2 regions of the Nocardioides marmoraquaticus genome follow, and region 1 is predicted to be linked to the other one. Evidence: predicted binding sites of a transcription regulator. Region 1 holds the regulator's gene; the other holds the start of a gene.
The links. The regulator LexA, encoded in region 1, represses DNA repair genes until DNA is damaged. The targets are predictions, from matches to a motif close to TCGAACANNTGTTCGA.
Positions count from the first base shown of each region.

Region 2: the regulator LexA is predicted to act here: its motif matches at 3,818-3,833, upstream of ACYU8I_RS07650 (HNH endonuclease signature motif containing protein).

Region 1 covers NZ_BAAHAA010000007.1:41,907-50,350, reverse strand. The annotation lists gene ACYU8I_RS07155 (hypothetical protein) at 1-236, shown strand, start outside; gene ACYU8I_RS07150 (DUF6318 family protein) at 375-926, shown strand; gene ACYU8I_RS07145 (hypothetical protein) at 1,385-1,783, shown strand; gene ACYU8I_RS07140 (lysoplasmalogenase family protein) at 1,810-2,457, shown strand; gene ACYU8I_RS07135 (LysM peptidoglycan-binding domain-containing protein) at 2,596-2,949, opposite strand; gene lexA (transcriptional repressor LexA) at 3,239-3,994, shown strand; gene ACYU8I_RS07125 (fibronectin type III domain-containing protein) at 4,113-6,239, shown strand; gene ACYU8I_RS07120 (ATP-dependent DNA helicase) at 6,226-8,256, opposite strand; gene ACYU8I_RS07115 (BCCT family transporter) at 8,394-8,444, shown strand, end outside.
Region 2 covers NZ_BAAHAA010000007.1:154,621-163,064, reverse strand. The annotation lists gene ACYU8I_RS07670 (acyl-CoA dehydrogenase family protein) at 1-815, opposite strand, end outside; gene ACYU8I_RS07665 (hypothetical protein) at 826-1,230, opposite strand; gene ACYU8I_RS07660 (CoA-binding protein) at 1,272-1,688, shown strand; gene arfB (alternative ribosome rescue aminoacyl-tRNA hydrolase ArfB) at 1,696-2,133, shown strand; gene ACYU8I_RS07650 (HNH endonuclease signature motif containing protein) at 2,395-3,789, opposite strand; gene purE (5-(carboxyamino)imidazole ribonucleotide mutase) at 4,251-4,838, opposite strand; gene ACYU8I_RS07640 (5-(carboxyamino)imidazole ribonucleotide synthase) at 4,772-5,938, opposite strand; gene ACYU8I_RS07635 (NYN domain-containing protein) at 5,997-6,581, shown strand; gene ACYU8I_RS07630 (adenylate/guanylate cyclase domain-containing protein) at 6,608-7,582, opposite strand; gene ACYU8I_RS07625 (PH domain-containing protein) at 7,590-8,072, opposite strand; gene ACYU8I_RS07620 (biotin--[acetyl-CoA-carboxylase] ligase) at 8,101-8,444, opposite strand, start outside.

The DNA.
Region 1 (8,444 bases):
GCGTCGCGCTCCCGCTCCTGGTGTGGGTCGGCCTCGTCGCCGCCGCCGTCACGCAGGGCCGCGCGCTGCGCGACGCCGAGCCGGCCACGGGCTCCTGGCTGCTGCTCGTCGCCAGCTCGCTCGGCGCGGTGGCCGCGCTGTACGCCGCCCTCGTCGGACTGCTGCGCAACCGGGTCGCGGCCGACCGTGACGCCGCCGGCCCTCCGGGGCGGAGCGCCCCACGGCACCGCGCCTGATCACATCCGCACCACCCGCCCCACCCCGCTGACCTGCGGCGACACCAGTTGTCCACAGGTCGGCACGGGGGGTGTAGCGCGAGCACGGCTCGGGTAGTTACCGTCCCGTCGACCTCTCCAGACTCGGGACGGTGAACGATGCGACGACCGCGCCAGACCCTGGCCGCCGCGCTGCTCCTGCCACTCCTCGCCGCCTGCGGCGGCGCCCCTCAAGCCAGCGACCCTCCGCCGACTGCGCCGTCCGAGACGACCGCGTCCGAGCCGCCACCACGCGCACCATCGCGCCCAGCGGCCGTGCGTGAGCGGACAGAGGCTGGCGCCACAGCCGCTGTGAAGTGGTTCCTCGAATCAATGAGCTACGCCGGTTCAACCGGAGACACCACGGGGTTCCGAAACACCTTCGCGAGTAGTTGTACTCGCTGCTTGAGCATTGCCGACGGGATCGACAAGACCTACGCCGACGGTGGCCGAATCGACGGGGGCGGCTGGACACCCTTCAGATTTCGGTACTACGGAACGAGAGCTGGAATCGCTTTCGTTGATGCATCGGTGAACTATCAGCCACAGATATTCGTAGAGAGCGAGGACGCTCAGCCGAAGCGTTTTCCTGGTCGAAAGAACGTCCTGAAAGCCTTTCAGCTCTCCTGGGAGGACGGCTGGGTTGTCGGCGCTCTGGACCCGGAGTCATGAGGGGCGAGTTCCTATTTACGGCCGTGCTACTAGCGGCTCTCGCAACTTCACCGGCTTTCGCCAATGACGGCACCGGTGTGAGAGGCGGGGGCGACCAGTACGACATTTGGAGCCAAACAACCACACAATCGAGCATCGCCCCACCACTTAGCCGTCCCGCCGCGACAGCCAGGGAAGACTCGAGGGATGTCCGCACGCAGACTCCGTCCATCCGCGTCGAGTATCGGACCGCATGTGACTCCGGCGCCTACAACGCTGTGACGGGCGCCCCGGTATGCCCAACCAGCACGTGCGAACCCGGATCGACTCAGTACCGCCAGTGGACCGTGACCCCGACCAGCGAGACGCCGGGCGGCTTCGTCTGCTCGGGCACGGGACCCCCCGCCGCGGCGGGCGCAGCACCGGCTCCCCCGCAGGTGACCGACGCGATGGTGCTAGAGGCTTTCCGAAGGATCCCGGTGCCGGAGCTGAGGTCGGTGACGCAGCCGGGAGACAAGACGCTGGTCAACTTCGACACGATCTTCTTCGCGGAGGCCGACGGGTTCTCGCGGACGGTGTCGATCCTGGGCCGGTCGGTGCGCCTCGACATCGCTCCGGAGTCGTTCCGGTGGGAGTTCGGCGATGGAACGGCTGCGACCACCGGCACGGCGGGGGCGCCGTACCCGAGCAAGGACGTGGTGCACCGCTACGCCGACGCCCGCGTCACCGTGCGGCACCGCGTGGTGGTCACCTGGGGTGCGACCTGGTCGCTCGACGGCGGCCCCTCCCGCCCCGTCGCAGGCACGGTGACGACCACCGGACCGACCACCGCGCTGCGCGTGGCCGAAGCGGTGCCGGCGCTGTCCGGCCGACGCTGAGCCCCTGGTGCCGCCAGACTGCGCGCATGGGCCACCCGCTCGCCGTGACGATGACCGACGCCTGGCTCGCCGGGCGACCGGAGCCGTGGGCGCGACGCGCGCGGCGAGTCACCAAGCCGACCCTCGTGCCCCTGGCTGCGCGACAGCTCGCTGCGCGACCTGACGGCCCGCTCATCCGCCACATGAGGGTCGCCCTCGTCGCCGGCTGGGCCGGCGACGTCGCCCTGCTCGGCGAGGGTCGACGGCCCTTCCTCCTCGGCCTCGGCTCCTTCGCCGCCGGCCACGCCGCGTGCCTCGCCGGGCTGCTGCGCCACCGCTCGCACCAGCCACCGGTGGGGCCGCTGCCCCTCGCCGTGCTCGCCGTGGGGACGTCGCTGGGTCCGCTGCTCGCGCACGCTGCGGCCCGCCGGGAGCCGGGACTGGGCGCGCCCGTCGCGGCGTACGCCGCCCTGCTCATCGCCGCCGCAGCCGCCGCCACGCACCTGGACGACGACCTGCCCAGTGGGGCTCGCTCACGGCTCGCGGCGGGCGGGGTGCTCTTCCTCATGAGCGACGGGGTGCTCGGCGCGCGCACCTTCGTCCTCGACGGTCCGGCCCCCTGGGCGGAACGCGCCGTGATGCTGACCTACGCCGCGGCCCAGTGGCTGCTCGCGGCGGGCGCGGCGCGCTGCTGAGGCGACCGACGGCCCCCGGACGTGCGAAGGGGGTGGGCTCCGTCCGGACGGAACCCACCCCACTTCTCCCCTGGCGCTGCCGGTCTGGGTCGAGGAGACCGTCTGCGCCGCAAGCGGCCCGTGGCGGACGGGCCGGGCTCAGCCGCGGGGAACGGCCAGGCGCTGACCTACGGAGATCTCGGCACCCGGGAGGGAGTTGAGCTCCTGGATCCGCAGCACCATCTCACGGACCTCGCCCGGCGCGGCGACCGAGGCCGCGATGTCGTACAGCGTGTCGCCCGTCTGCACCTCGACGACTCCCACCGGCTCGGTGGTGCCGCCCCCGTCGGTGAGCGTGGCCGTGGCCCAGGAGCCGCCGACCGTCAGCATCAGGGCCAGCAGCACGCCCAGGAAGGTCAGCGTCAGGACCGCGCGACCGCGGCGGGTCAGGCGGACCCGGACGGGCATCGTGCCGCGACCCATGGTGTGGGGGCTGATCGTCATCGTGCTCATCGCTCTACCTCGCTCGGGGAAAGTGCTCGGCCCTGGTGGCCGAGCGTGGAGGGCGACCCCTGCTGTCGTGACTGCTGTCTAGTCGCGACCACCGACAAGGTGGATCCGACCGGCAGCGGTTCGAACATGTGTACGAGCGTAGAACGTCTGTTCGAACGATGCAAGAGGTCGGACCCGCGTTGTGACGACCCGTTGCCAGCGAGCTGCTCGCACACGTGCGGCCGCGCCACGACGACACGCTTCGAACATGTGTTTGAAGTCGACCCGGTCGAGCACTAGCGTGCGGCGCATGTCACGGCAGAGCTCCCGACGCACGGGCGAGACCACCCCCACCGACCGCGGCTCGGTCTCCGAGCTGCCCGACTCCGCGCCCGACCTGACGGGGTTGACCCCTCGCCAGCAGCGGATCCTCAACGTGCTGCGCGAGTCGATCGAGAAGCGCGGCTACCCGCCGAGCATCCGCGAGATCGGCAACCTCGTCGGGCTCACGAGCTCCTCGAGCGTCGCCCACCAGCTGCGCGTCCTCGAGCAGAAGGGGTTCATCCGCCGCGACCCCAACCGCCCTCGTGCCCTCGAGGTGTTCATCCCCGAGCTGATGGCGGCCCGCCGCGCGATCGCCAGCGCCGACGAGGCGCCCTTCGACCCCACGGGGATCGGGGACGCGGCGCCCGAGGCGACCCAGGTCCCGCTGCTCGGCCGTATCGCGGCCGGCGTGCCGATCCTGGCCGAGGAGCAGGTCGAGGAGGTCATGCCGCTGCCCCGCTCGCTGGTCGGCGACGGCGAGCTCTTCCTGCTCGAGGTCAGCGGCGACTCCATGATCGACGCCGCGATCTGCCACGGCGACTACGTCGTGGTGCGCAAGGAGCAGACGGCCGAGAACGGCGACATCGTCGCCGCACTGCTCGACGGGGAGGCCACCGTCAAGACCCTGCAGCGCCGCGGCGGCACGCCGTGGCTGCTGCCGCACAACGACGCCTACGACCCGATCGACGGCACCCACGCCACGATCCTCGGCAAGGTCACCGCCGTGCTCCGTCGCGTCTGACCCCACGCGTCCCACCGGTCCGGCCGGCGCCCCGCACCGGGAGCGCCGGCCGGTCATCCGCCTCACCAATTTCCGACATTCCGGACGCAACTAGGTCCTTTCGGGTCATCATCTCGGGGTGATCCACCCCGTGCTGACCCGCGGAGCGGCCGTCCTCGCCGCTCTGGCCCTCGGACTCGCGTGCGTGCCCGAGCTGGCCGACGCCGGTTCGGCTGTCGCGCAGGCCGGCTCCGGTCCGACCACAACCACGACCACGACCACGACCGGCGAAGCGTCCGTCGAGCAGGCCGCAGCCGCTCCCGATCGCGCTGAGTACGACGAGATCCTGCCGCGGTCCCTGTCGGGCGAGCAGCTGCTCGCGCGGCGCGGCGACCTCGTGCCCGAGGTCGCCGAGCGCAACGCGATGTCGCCGGGCCGGCTCGCCCAGCTGCTGCGCGACGAGACCGTCCGGGTGTCGGTCGAGGGGCACGTCTACGTGGTGGAACCGGCGTTCGAGGCTCCGCAACGGGCCGCGGCGACCGTTCGCGGGTCCACGACCCAGCAGGCCGAGGCCGGCAGCACGCTGGGCAGCGTCCCCACGCCCGGGGTCGTCGACCCGACGCAGGACGCGCTCTCGCTGCAGAGCAGGCCGGGAGCCTCCCGCACGATCTTCCTCGACGTCGACGGGGCCGACGTGAGCGGCACGACGTGGAACACCGCGGTGCCCAACGGCAACCACCCGGGCTTCAACCAGTCCGGCAGCGACCCGGCCACCTTCGACGCGGCCGAGCTCGCCTTCGTCCGGCAGGTGTGGCGCCAGGTCGCCGAGACCTACGCGCCGTTCGACGTCAACGTCACCACCCGCGACCCCGGCAGGGACGCGTGGACGCGCACCGGCACCGCTGACACCACCTACGGCAGCCGGGTGGTGCTCACCAGCTCCACGGCGGCGCAGTCGGCGCTGTGCGGCGACTGCGCCGGCGTCGCGGGCCTGAACACCTTCGGCAAGGTCGACGCCAACGCCTACTACCAGCCGGCGTGGGTCTTCGTCACGGACTTCGCGCGCACCGCGCCGACCATCGTGGCTCAGACGGTGTCCCACGAGGTCGGCCACAACGTCGGTCTCGACCACGACGGCGGTCCCGACCAGAACGGGGTGGTCCAGGAGTACACCTTCGGCAGCAGGCGCTGGGGCCCGATCATGGGCGGCGGCACGCAGCGGGCCGTCAGCCACTGGAGCAGGGGCGAGTACGGCGGCGCGACAAACACCGAGGACGACCTCGCGATCATCACCCGGAACAACCTGCCCCTGGTCCAGGACGACCACGCCGACAGTCCCGGTTCCGCGACCGACCTCGGGGCCTCGACGTCGTACGACGTCGAGGGCGTCATCAGCACGCGCAACGACGTCGACGTCTTCCGGGTCGACGTGGCGTGCACGCTCTCGCTCGACGCCCGCGCCAACGGCATCGGTCCCCAGGGCACGCTCGACGTCCGGCTCGACCTGCTCTCGAGTGCCGGGACGCAGCTGGCGTCGAACGCGCCCACCACCACCCACTCCCAGACCTGGGACACCGCCACGGGGTCCTGGCGGACGATCGGCATGGACGCCGCGCTCACCACGTCGCTTCCCCCCGGCACCTACTTCCTGCGCGTCGACGGCTCGGGCTCGGGCAGCGCGACCAACCGGGACATGCTCGGCTGGAGCGACTACGGGAGCCTCGGGCGCTACCGCCTCACCGCCACCAGCTGCGACGCACCGGCCCTCCCGTCGCCGACGCCGACGGCAACGCCCAGCGACTCCCCATCGCCCGAGGACCCGAGCACGACACCTTCCTCCACCCCGTCCTCGACGCCATCCGCGACGCCCGCTACCGGCACTCCGTCCGCAGACGCCCCGGTGACCTCGTCCCCGTCGGCGCCGCCCACCAGCACGCCCACCAGCACGCCCGCCAGCGCGCCGGGCGCCCCCGTCATGGGAGCGGCCGGCTCCGGCCGACGGGGCGGCACGGTGTCGGTGACGCTGCGGTGGTCGCCCCCCACAGCACTGGGCGGCAGCCCCCTGACCGGCTACCGCATCACGGCCTCGCGGCTGGACTCGCGCAACCGGGTGGTGCGCCGCTACACGACCCCGCTGGTCTCCCCGAGCCGGACCGCGGTCGAGGTGCGGCTGCCCAAGGGGCGCTACCGCCTCGTGGTGCAGGCCGTGAACCCGGCCGGCACCTCCCCCGCCTCGGCACCGTCGAGGATCGTCACCGCCCGCTGACCCTCGCCGGTGCGGCGGAGCCGGCGAGGCGACGCAGCGCCTGCCGGACCACGGCGCCGTCGTGGGTCTGCCACATCGGCGGCAGGCTGGCCCTCAGGAAGCCGCCGTAGCGTGCGGTGACCAGCCGGGGGTCGAGGACCGCGACGACGCCGCGGTCGGACGTCGTGCGGATCAGCCGACCCGACCCCTGCGCCAGCAGCAGCGCCGCGTGGGTGGCGGCGACCTGCATGAACCCGTTGCCGCCCCGCTGGTCGACCGCCCGCTGACGGGCGGAGAGCAGCGGGTCGTCGGGCCGCGGGAACGGCACCCGGTCGACGATGACGAGCGAGCAGGTCTCCCCCGGGACGTCGAGGCCCTGCCACAGCCCCAGGGTGCCGAAGAGATTGGTGTGCGGGTCCTCCACGAACTGTCGCGTCAGCTCGGGCAGCTGCGCCTCCCCCTGCGCCAGGGTGGTCAGGTGCGGCAGCGCGTCGCGCACGTGCTCGGCCGCGGCCTGGGCCGCCCGACGGCTCGAGAACAGCCCGAGGGTGCGGCCGTCGGCGGCGTCGACCAGCTCGGTGATCTCGTCGAGCTGGGCGGGCCCGAGCCCGTCGCGCCCGGGGGGCGGGAGGTGCCGGGCGACGTAGAGGATGCCCTGGCGGGGGTAGTCGAAGGGCGACCCGACGTCGAGCGCGGCCCAGGGCTCCCCCTCGCGGTCCTCGTCGGTGACGGCCGGGCCGGCGGCGACGACCCGCTCCCGTGGCCACAGCCCGAGGGAGGCCGCCACGGCGTCGAAGTCGCCGCCGAGCTTGAGGGTCGCGGAGGTCATGACGACCGTCTTGTCGGCCAGCAGCCCGTCGCGCATCGGGCCGGCGACGTCGAGGGGCGCCACCTGCAGCACCTTGCCGCCACGCACCCGGGCGCGGTCGGCCGCCCAGAGCACGTCGCGCTCGGAGGCGGCCGCCATCCGGCCGGCGGTCTCGAACAGCTCCTGGGCCCAGCCGCGCACCTGGGCCACGGCCGGGTCGGGGCTGTCGCCGCTGTCCTTCGGCAGCGCCGAGACCACCGCCCGCGCGGAGTCACGAATCTGCTCGAGCGCCTCGGTCAGCTGCTCCGGCGGCGGGGCCAGCCGGCCCGCGGGCGCTGCCGCCAGCGCGTCGAGCAGCGCGTCTGCCGCGTCGCCGAGGGCGTCGGCCGACGACGACCCACCGTCGCGCTCCGCCACGTGACGGTCGGCCCGCGTGACGACGCGCTCGACGTCACCGACGGAGAGCTCGTCGGTGGCCGCCTGGGTCACGCGGGCCACCAGCTCGTGGGCCTCGTCGACCACCACGGCGTCGTACGCCGGCAGCATCGGGACGCCCTCGATGGCGTCGATCGCCAGCAGCGAGTGGTTCGTGACGACCAGCCGGGCCTGGTGGGCGCGCTCGCGCGCGAGCTCGGCGAAGCACTCCTGGCCGAACGGACACCGTGTGGCGCCCAGGCACTCTCGGTGGCCCACGCTGACCTGCCGCCACGCCCGCTCGCCGTGACGCGGCGCGTGGTCGCGCTCGCCCGTGCCCCCGTCGGAGGCCTCCTGCTCGACCCAGGACCGGAGCTCGAGCACCTCGGCGGCCAACGATCCTTCGGCGACCGCCTCGGCGTCGATCAGGGCTCCCTGGTCGTCGGGCACCCCGTCGCGCACGCGGTGCAGGCACGCGTAGTTGGACCGGCCTTTGAGCACCGCGGCGGCGTCGGCGCGCAGCCCCGCCGCCTCGCCCACGGCCCCGAGCAGTGCGGGCAGGTCGCGCTCGACGAGCTGGTGCTGGAGCGCCAGCGTCGCGGTCGCGACCACCACCCGCTGGTCGTGCAGCAGCGCCGGCACCAGGTAGGCCAGCGACTTGCCGGTGCCCGTGCCGGCCTGCACCAACAGGTGGGTGCCGTCGGCGAGCGCACCCGCCACGGCGTCGGCCATGGCCGTCTGACCAGAGCGTTCCTGGCCGCCGAGCGCCTCGACCGCAGCGGAGAGGACCTGGCGCACGGTCGGCTCTTTTTCCACCGGAGCACCTTATGCTGAGCGATCAGTCAGCCCCGCGGTCGAACCACAGGCCCGGGACGTGGCCGCTGTGACCGGTCGCACGAGCCGCTCACCCCGGCCGCGCCGACCCCGCAGGTCCCCTGGTAAAGAGGTTGCACATGGCTACCACCATCCACCCACGGAGCGAGCCCACACCCGATCCTGACGAG
Region 2 (8,444 bases), 110 kb from region 1:
CCGAGGGCGTGGTCGAGGGCACCCTGGGCGATGCCGACCGCCTGGGCCGCGATGGTGATGCGGGTGTGGTCGAGGGTGCGCATGGCGGTGGCGAAGCCCGTGCCGACCTCGCCGATGATGCGGTCGCCGGGGATCCGGACCTGGTCGAGGTAGACCTCCCGGGTGGGCGAGCCCTTGATGCCGAGCTTCTTCTCCGGTGCGCCGAACGACACGCCCTCGTCGGAGCGCTCCACCACGAAGGCCGAGATGCCGCCGCGGGTGCGCTTGTCGGCGTCGGTCACCGCCATCACGGTGTAGAACTCCGACTCGCCCTCGCCCGGGCCGGCGTTGGAGATCCAGCGCTTCGCGCCGTCGAGCACCCAGTCGTCGCCGTCGCGCACGGCGCGCGTCTTCATGCCACCGGCGTCGGAGCCCGCGTCGGGCTCGGAGAGGCAGTAGGAGAAGCCGCCGTCGCCGGCCGCCAGCCGGGTCAGGTAGCTCTTCTTGAGCTGCTCTGAGCCGGCCAGCTGCACCGGCAGCGAGCCGAGCTTGTTGACCGCCGGGATGAGCGAGGCCGAGGCGTCGGCGCGGGCCACCTCCTCGATCACGATCACGGTCGCCAGCGCGTCGGCACCGGCCCCGCCGTACTCCTCGGGCACGTGGGGCGCGTGGAAGTCGGAGGCCCGCAGGGCGGCGAGCGCCTCGCTCGGGAACCGCGCCTCCTCGTCGACCGCCGCGGCGAACGGCGCGATCTTGTCGGTCGCCACCGCCCGCACCGCCTCGCGGATGGCCTGGTGCTCCTCGGACAGGGCGTACATCGGGTGACCGTCGCTCATGCCGCCGATGTTAACGATCGTTAGCGTGGGGCCAACCGGCCAGTCCCACCCCCGGCTGCGTGACCTGCAGCACGTCGGCACCGGCCGCGCCCGCGTCGTGCAGCGCGCGCACCAGCAGCGCCTCACGGGTGCCCGGCGGGGCCGTCGGCGCGACGACGTCGCCGACGTACGTCGCCCGCTCCCCCGCGAGGTGCACCAGCGCGACGGCGACCGCGGTGCGGCCCTCGAGAACGGCGTACGCCGCCCACCCCGGCGCCTCGGCGCGGTCGGGCAGCTCGTCGAGCAGGACGCCCACCTCGACCCCGTCGGCGTGCAGCCGTCGGACGACCTGACGACCGACGCCCCAGCCCACCTGCTCCACGAACGGCGCGAGTGTCGACGGCTCGACGAGGCCGGTCAGCAACGCGGTGGGCACGCCCTCGAGCCTAGGTCGCGCCGAGGGAGGACACTGGAGGCATGACCGCCGACTGGCAGGACCCCGAGGCCGTGAGCCTGATGCTCGACGACTGCGAGACCTGGGCCGTCGTGGGCCTGTCGACCGACCGCACCCGCACGGCCTGGTCGATCGCCGAGCTGCTGCAGTCGCGCGGCAAGCGCATCGTGCCGATCCACCCCGACGCGCCGACGGTGCTCGGCGAGCAGGGGTACGCCGCCCTGGCCGACGTGCCGTTCCCGGTCGACGTGGTCGACGTCTTCCGTCGCTCCGAGGCCGCCGGCGACTTCGCCGACCAGGCGGTCGCGATCGGCGCCCGCGGCGTGTGGTTCCAGCTCGGCGTGGTCGACGAGGCGGCCTTCGGCCGCACCCGGGCCGCCGGGGTGCCGATGGTGATGGACACCTGCCCGGCGATCGAGTGGCGCCGGCGGGGCCAGTGACCGGGCCGTGACGGGCGAGCTCGACCTGCGACTGCGCCCCGGTCCGGGGCTGCCGCGCGGCCTCGTCGTGCCCGCCGCCGATCTCGTCGAGCGGTTCTCCCGCAGCTCGGGCCCGGGCGGCCAGTCGGTCAACACCACCGACAGCCGCGTCGGTGTCGAGCTCGACCTGACGGCGACACGGGCCCTCGACGACGCCCAGCGCGCCCGGGCGGTCGGCCGGCTCGGGGCGGTGCTCGTGGTCACCGCCTCCGAGCACCGCTCGCAGCACCGCAACCGGCTGGCCGCGCGCGAGCGGCTGGCCGACCGGCTCCGGGATGCCCTGGCACCGCCGCCGCTCACCCGCGTCCCGACCAAGCCCACCCGCGGCTCGCAGCGTCGCCGCGTCGAGGGCAAGCGCCGCCGCTCGGACGTCAAGCGGCTGCGGGGCCGGGTCCGCGACGACTGACGACCCGCCTCTCCCCCCGCCCCCCGAGGCACGAGCACCCCAGGGCACCGCCCCCGGGGCACGAACACCCCAGGACACCGCCCCCGGGGCACGAACACCCCAGGACACCGCCCCCGGGGCACGAACACCCCAATACACCGCCCCCGGGGCACGAACACCCCAGGACACCGCTCCCTGAGGTGCGAGCGGAGCGAGCCACGAAGGGCGCGACCTCCGCGCGAGGGGAGCGAGCCACGAAGGGCGCGACCTCCTCCCGCCGGTCTAGGGCCGTCGGTGGAACCTGATGGTGCCGTCGGGGAGGCGTTCGTGGTGGTAGGCGGGGTCGTGGACGCGGCGGTGGTGGGGGCCGCAGAGGAGTCGTCCGGTGTGGGTGTCGGTGGTGCTGCCTTGGGACCAGGGGGTGTCGTGGTGGGCGTGGCACTTCGCGGCGGGGACGTCGCAGTGCTCGGCGGTGCAGCCGCCCTGGGTGGTGCTCAAGGCGAGTCGTTGGGCCTTGGTGTGGAGGCGTCGGCTGCGGCCGAGGTCGAGGACGTGGGAGGCACCGTCGAGGACGGCGGGGACCAGCTTGTGGCGGCAGGCGAGGCGTCGGGCCTCGCCTGCGGAGATGCGGTGTCCGGTGTCGAGGATTGCGACGCCGGCGGTGTCGAGGGCGGCGACCAGGTCGTCGCGCTGCAGGGTGACGACGATGGTGGCGTCGCCGCCGGCGGTGGCGGGCAGGTCGCAGGCCGAGAGGCGTTCGAGGAGCTCGCAGAACGCCTCGCCCCGACGGACGGTGACGGGACGGGTGTCGTGCGGGTCGGTGTCGTGCGGGTCGGCGTCGGTCGCGGTGGTCTCGACAGGCTCGACCGACGATCGAGTGGTCTCGGCAGGCTCGACCGACGGACCGTGCTCGCGCAGTGGCGACATGATGGCGTCGAGGGCCTTTGTGAGCATGGCGCCGTGCAGCTTGGGGATGCGGAAGCGGCCGTGGGTGAGGCCTTGGTGGTCGGTCCAGATCTTGAGGGTGGTCTTGCGCGCCGCGCGGGCTTCGTCGGCCTCGAGGAGCCGGCCTTCGTAGGCATCCGCGGCCTCTGGTGCGATGACGGCGTAGAGGCGTCGGCCGAGGTGGTCGAGGTCGCCGGCGTCGTGGTGCCGTGCGAGATCGACGAGGTGGGCCTCCGCGGCCTCGCGCTGGTCGCCGTCGACCGCGAACTCCCCGGTGACCGGCAGCAGGTCCAGCGACCGCTTGATCGCGCGGGCCTGGTCGAGCGACACCCGCCCGGTGGCCATGGCGCCTGCGAGGTGGGGCATGGCGTCGTCGCATGCCTGGGCGAGGCGGAGGTCGGCGCGCGCGAGGTTGCGGCGGGTGCGGGTGTGGCGGGCGTACCAGTCGGCGGTCGTCTTGTCGCCGGGGTCGAGGATCGAACCGTTGCGCTCGGCCTCCGCCATCACCGTCAGTCGCAGGGCGTCGAGCTGCGCCTGGGCGGTGGCGAGGTCGAGCAGGGTCTCGCGCAGCTCCTCGGCCCGCATCGCCCACACCGGTCGGGCGGACGGTGCGGCGAGCTGGTCGAGCCGGCGTCGAAGGCGGCGGGTGAAGTCAGCGACAGGGTGGCGCGGCACGTCAGACGGGTCGGCGGACCCCACGGTGGTGGGGGTGTCGTCGGTGGTGCGGGCCATGCCCCATCCTACGACTGCGATGACGCATTCGAACAGGTGTACGACAGCATGTGGACGGCCTTCTGGCGGTCAAGGCGCGAGGCCGTGCGAGGGCAGTCGAGCCCCTCGATGGCGCCGTCGCCGGCTCACCGGGTCTCGCGGCCCTCGCCCAGGGGCTCGGTCGGGCACCTCGACCATCCCCACGCCACCGGCCCGCTCCTGGCCGGTGGTCGAGGTGCGAGGGCCGCCAGGCCCGAGCTGCGAGACCCGGCGACGTACCCGCCCGCTCAGGCCCGGGCTGATGGGGCCGCCGTCACCGGCTCCCCGGGTCTCGCGGCCCTCGCCCAGGGGCTCGGGCACCTCGACCATCCCCCACGCCACCGGCCGCTCCACCCCGGTGGTCGAGGTGCGAGGGCCGCCAGGCCCGAGCCGCGAGACCCGTCGACGTACCGATCACGGAGGCCCCGACGCGGAGGCCGGGCCTAGAAGCCGGTACGCCGCTGCGACCCGCGAGCGGCGTCGCGGACGGCCTGGCCCTTGGCGTGGGCGGCGTCGCGCAGCGAGGCCTGGAAGTCGACCATGCGACCGCGCAGGTCGTCGTCGGCGACGCCGAGGATGCGGGCCGCGAGCAGGCCGGCGTTGCGGGCGCCGCCCACCGAGACCGTCGCGACGGGCACGCCGGCGGGCATCTGCACGATGGAGAGCAGCGAGTCCATCCCGTCGAGGTGCTTCAGCGGCACGGGGACGCCGACGACGGGCAGCGGGGTGACCGAGGCGAGCATGCCGGGCAGGTGGGCGGCTCCCCCGGCGCCGGCGACGACGACGCGCAGGCCGCGCTCGGCGGCCGAGCGGCCCCAGGCCAGCATCTCGTCGGGCATCCGGTGGGCCGAGACGACGTCGGCCTCCCAGGTGACGCCTAGCTCGTCGCAGGCCTCGGCGGCGGCCTTCATCACGGGCCAGTCGGAGTCCGACCCCATCACGATCCCGACCAGCGGCTCGGTGCTCACTCGCTCTCCTCCCCCAGGTCGCCGGCGAACCAGGCGGCGGCGTGCCGCGCCCGCTCGAGGCAGTCCTCGAGGTCGTCGCCGTAGGCGTTGACGTGTCCGACCTTGCGACCGGGTCGCAGGCCCTTGCCGTACAGGTGCACCCGCAGCCGCGGGTCGCGCGCCATCGCGTGCGGGTAGCCGTCGTACAGCCGCCCGGTCTCGCGCTCGCCGCCGAGGATGTTGACCATCACCGTCCACGGCTCGCGGGCGTCGGGCGCCCCGAGCGGCAGGTCGAGCACGGCCCGCAGGTGGTTCTCGAACTGGCTGGTCACGGCGCCGTCCTGGGTCCAGTGACCGGTGTTGTGCGGACGCATCGCGAGCTCGTTGACGACGACGCGCCCGTCACGGGTCTCGAAGAGCTCGACCGCGAGCATGCCCGTCACGTCGAGCTCGCCGGCGACCCTCATCGCGATCCGCTGGGCCTCGAGGGCGAGCTCCGGGTCGAGGTCGGGCGCCGGGGCGACCACCTCGTGGCAGATGCCGTCGCGCTGGGTGCTGGCGACGACGGGGTACGCCGCCACCTGGCCGGAGGGCGAGCGGGCCACCATCGCGGAGAGCTCGCGGCGGAAGTCGACGAGCTCCTCGGCCAGCAGCTCGCGGCCCTGCTCGGTCGCGGCGGCCACGGCCGCCTCGGCGTCGGCACGGCTGCGGACGAACCACACGCCCTTGCCGTCGTAGCCGCCGCGGGTCGTCTTGAGCACGCAGGGCAGCCCGAAGGCCTCGACGTCGTCGACGGAGCCGACGCGGGCGTGGCGGGGGCACGGCACGCCGAGGGCACCGAGGCGGTCGCGCATCACCGCCTTGTCCTGCGCGTGCACGAGGGCCTCGGGGCCGGGGTGGACGGCGACCTGCTGGGCGAGCGCGCGCAGGTGGTCGGTGGGCACGTGCTCGTGGTCGAAGGTCACGACCGCGCAGCCCTCGACGACCCGCTGCAGCGTGGGCAGGTCGGTGTGGTCGCCGACGACGTGGTCGGGGACGACCTGCGCGGCGCTGACGCCCTCGGCCTCGGCGAGCAGCCGCAGCGGCAGCCCCAGCGCGGCGGCGGGCTCGGCCATCATCCGGGCCAGCTGGCCGCCGCCGATGACGGCGACGGTCGGGGCGAGGGCAGCGGTCTCGTCAGCCACGGCCCGGAGCCTATTCCACGCGGCACCCGCCGCCGGTCGGGCGTCGTAGGCTCCGGCCATGACACCAGCGGCAGCGGGGGCACCCGGAGCGGCCGAGCGGCAGTCCTACGTGCTCGTCGACGGCGAGAACATCGACGCCACCCTCGGCACCTCGATCTTCGGACGCCGACCGCACCCCGACGAGCGGCCGCGCTGGGAGCGGGTGCTCGACTACGTCACCCGCGAGTGGGGCCCGCCCGCGCGGGGGCTGTTCTTCCTGGCGGTCAAGGACGAGATGCCGATGAGCTTCGTGCAGGCCCTCGTCGCGATCGGCTACACGCCGGTGCCGCTGCGCGGCGGCCCGCAGGACAAGGTCGTCGACATCGCGATCCAGCGCACCCTCGACGCGCTCGCCGACCGCGACGACGACGTGGTGCTGGTCAGCAACGACGGCGACTTCCTGCCCCAGCTCGAGGCTCTCGTCGGCACCCGCCGGGTCGGCCAGGTCGGCTTCGAGGAGCTGCGCCACCACGGCTACCGGTCGCTCGAGCGCCGCGGCATGGAGTTCTTCGACCTCGAGCGCGAGGTCGGCGCGTTCAACACCACGCTGCCCCGCCTGCGGGTCATCGAGATCGACGACTTCGACCCCGTCGACTTCCTGTAGGGCTCCGGGCCGGCCTCACGCGCGGCTCAGGGCCGCCGCGTCGGTCGTACGGCGACCGGCTGCAGCTCGCCGAACCCCCGCACCGGTCGCGCGGGCAGGGTGCGGGTCTCGTAGCGCTCGCCCGGCAGCACCTCGGCGGTGTGCACGTCGGTGATCACTCGGTTGCGACGGGCGACGTTGGTCAGCCGCGAGGCGAGGTTGACCGCGGGCCCGTAGACGTCGCCCATGCGCATGGTCACCGAGCCGGTGACCAGCCCGAGGCGCACGTCGGGCAGCTTGGGGTCGCGGCCGATGACCTGCACGACGTCCCAGGCGATGTCGACGCCGTCGGCGGGCGTGGGGGCGAGGAAGAGCACCGAGTCGCCGAGGGTCTTGACGACCCGGCCGCGGCGCCGCGAGACCACCTCGTGGGCGCGGGACTCGAAGACCTCGACGAGGTCGCCGATCTCGTCGTCGCGCAGCCGGTTGGTCAGCGCGCTGAAGCTGACCAGGTCGGCGAAGCCGACCGTGGCCTCGACGTGCTCGTCGTCGTCGCCGCTCGCGGTGGCGCCGCTGGTGCGGGCCACGGCGGCGACCAGGTGGCGACGCCAGACGTAGCCGAGCAGGACGTCGAAGTCGGGCCCGATCTGCTGCGCCAGCCGCAGCACCTCGGCGTCACGGGCGCCGGCGTCGGCGTGGCCGACCGCGCGCTCGACGTGGGAGACGAGCGTCGCGACCTCCCAGTCGGCGAGCCGGTCCATCGTCTGGCCCACCGCCCGGGTCATCCGCACCACGGTGTCGAAGTCGAGCTCGGTGTCGCCGAGCAGCCGGGCCACCCGGTTGAGGGCCGCCTCGTCGGCCTCGCTGAACGCCGCGGCCTCGCCCGTGTCGGGGAAGCCCAGCGCCCGCCACAGCCGTCGCGACTGCTCGCGGCTCAGGCCGGCGGTGCCGGCCACCTCGCTGCCGGTGCGGTCGGGCACCGCGCCCAGGATGGCGCGCTCGAGGTCGTCGGGAGAGGTCATCGCGCCCTCACCGGGTCTGGTGCAGCAGCTCGGACACGTGCCGCTGCACCTCCTCGACCCGGGGGATGTCGTGCAGCTCGAGAGCCAGGTCACCGGCGTCGGAGACGACCAGGGTGCCGCAGCCGAGCACGCGGTCGAGCAGGTCCTTCTCGTAGGAGATGTCGCTGATGCGCGAGAGCGAGATGTCGTGGCCCCGCCGGGTCAGCACGCCCTCACGGGTGATGAGCCGGCGGTCGGTGAAGGTGTAGGTCGTCGTCAGCCAGAGCACGAACGGCCAGGCGCAGCGCCACAGCACGAGCACCACCGCCACCACGGCGACCACGGCGCGCCACAGGCCCGCCTGCTCGCCGCTGGGCAGCGTCAGGAGGAACCCCGCCAGACCCGCCACCACCACGAGCGTCAGCGCGGGGAGCAGCAGCGCCTTGACGTGCGTGCGGGTGCTGACCACCACGGACTCGCCGTCGTTGAGCAGCCGGGGGGAGATCGCCACGCGCCGATCATGCCACCGAGCGCGCGGCTCAGGCGGACGGTTGCGGGCGCACGTGCACCACGTCGCCCGCCCCCAGGCGCTCCTCCCCCGCCGCGGTGCGCACCACGAGCCGCCCGTCGGGGTCGACGTCGAGGGCCGTGCCCTCGAGCTCGCCCCCGGGCAGCACCACGCGTACCTCGCGGCCGGGGGTGGTGCACAGGGCGAGGTAGTCGTCGCGCAGCGCCGCGTCGCCCGCCCCGTCGACCCCGGGCCCGCCGGCCCAGGCGTCGTACGCCGCTGCCAGCCGCCGCAGCAGCGCCGAGAGGAGCGCCTCGCGACCCACCTCGGCGCCGCCCAGCGCCAGCGAGGTGGCGGTGTCGACCGGCAGCTCGT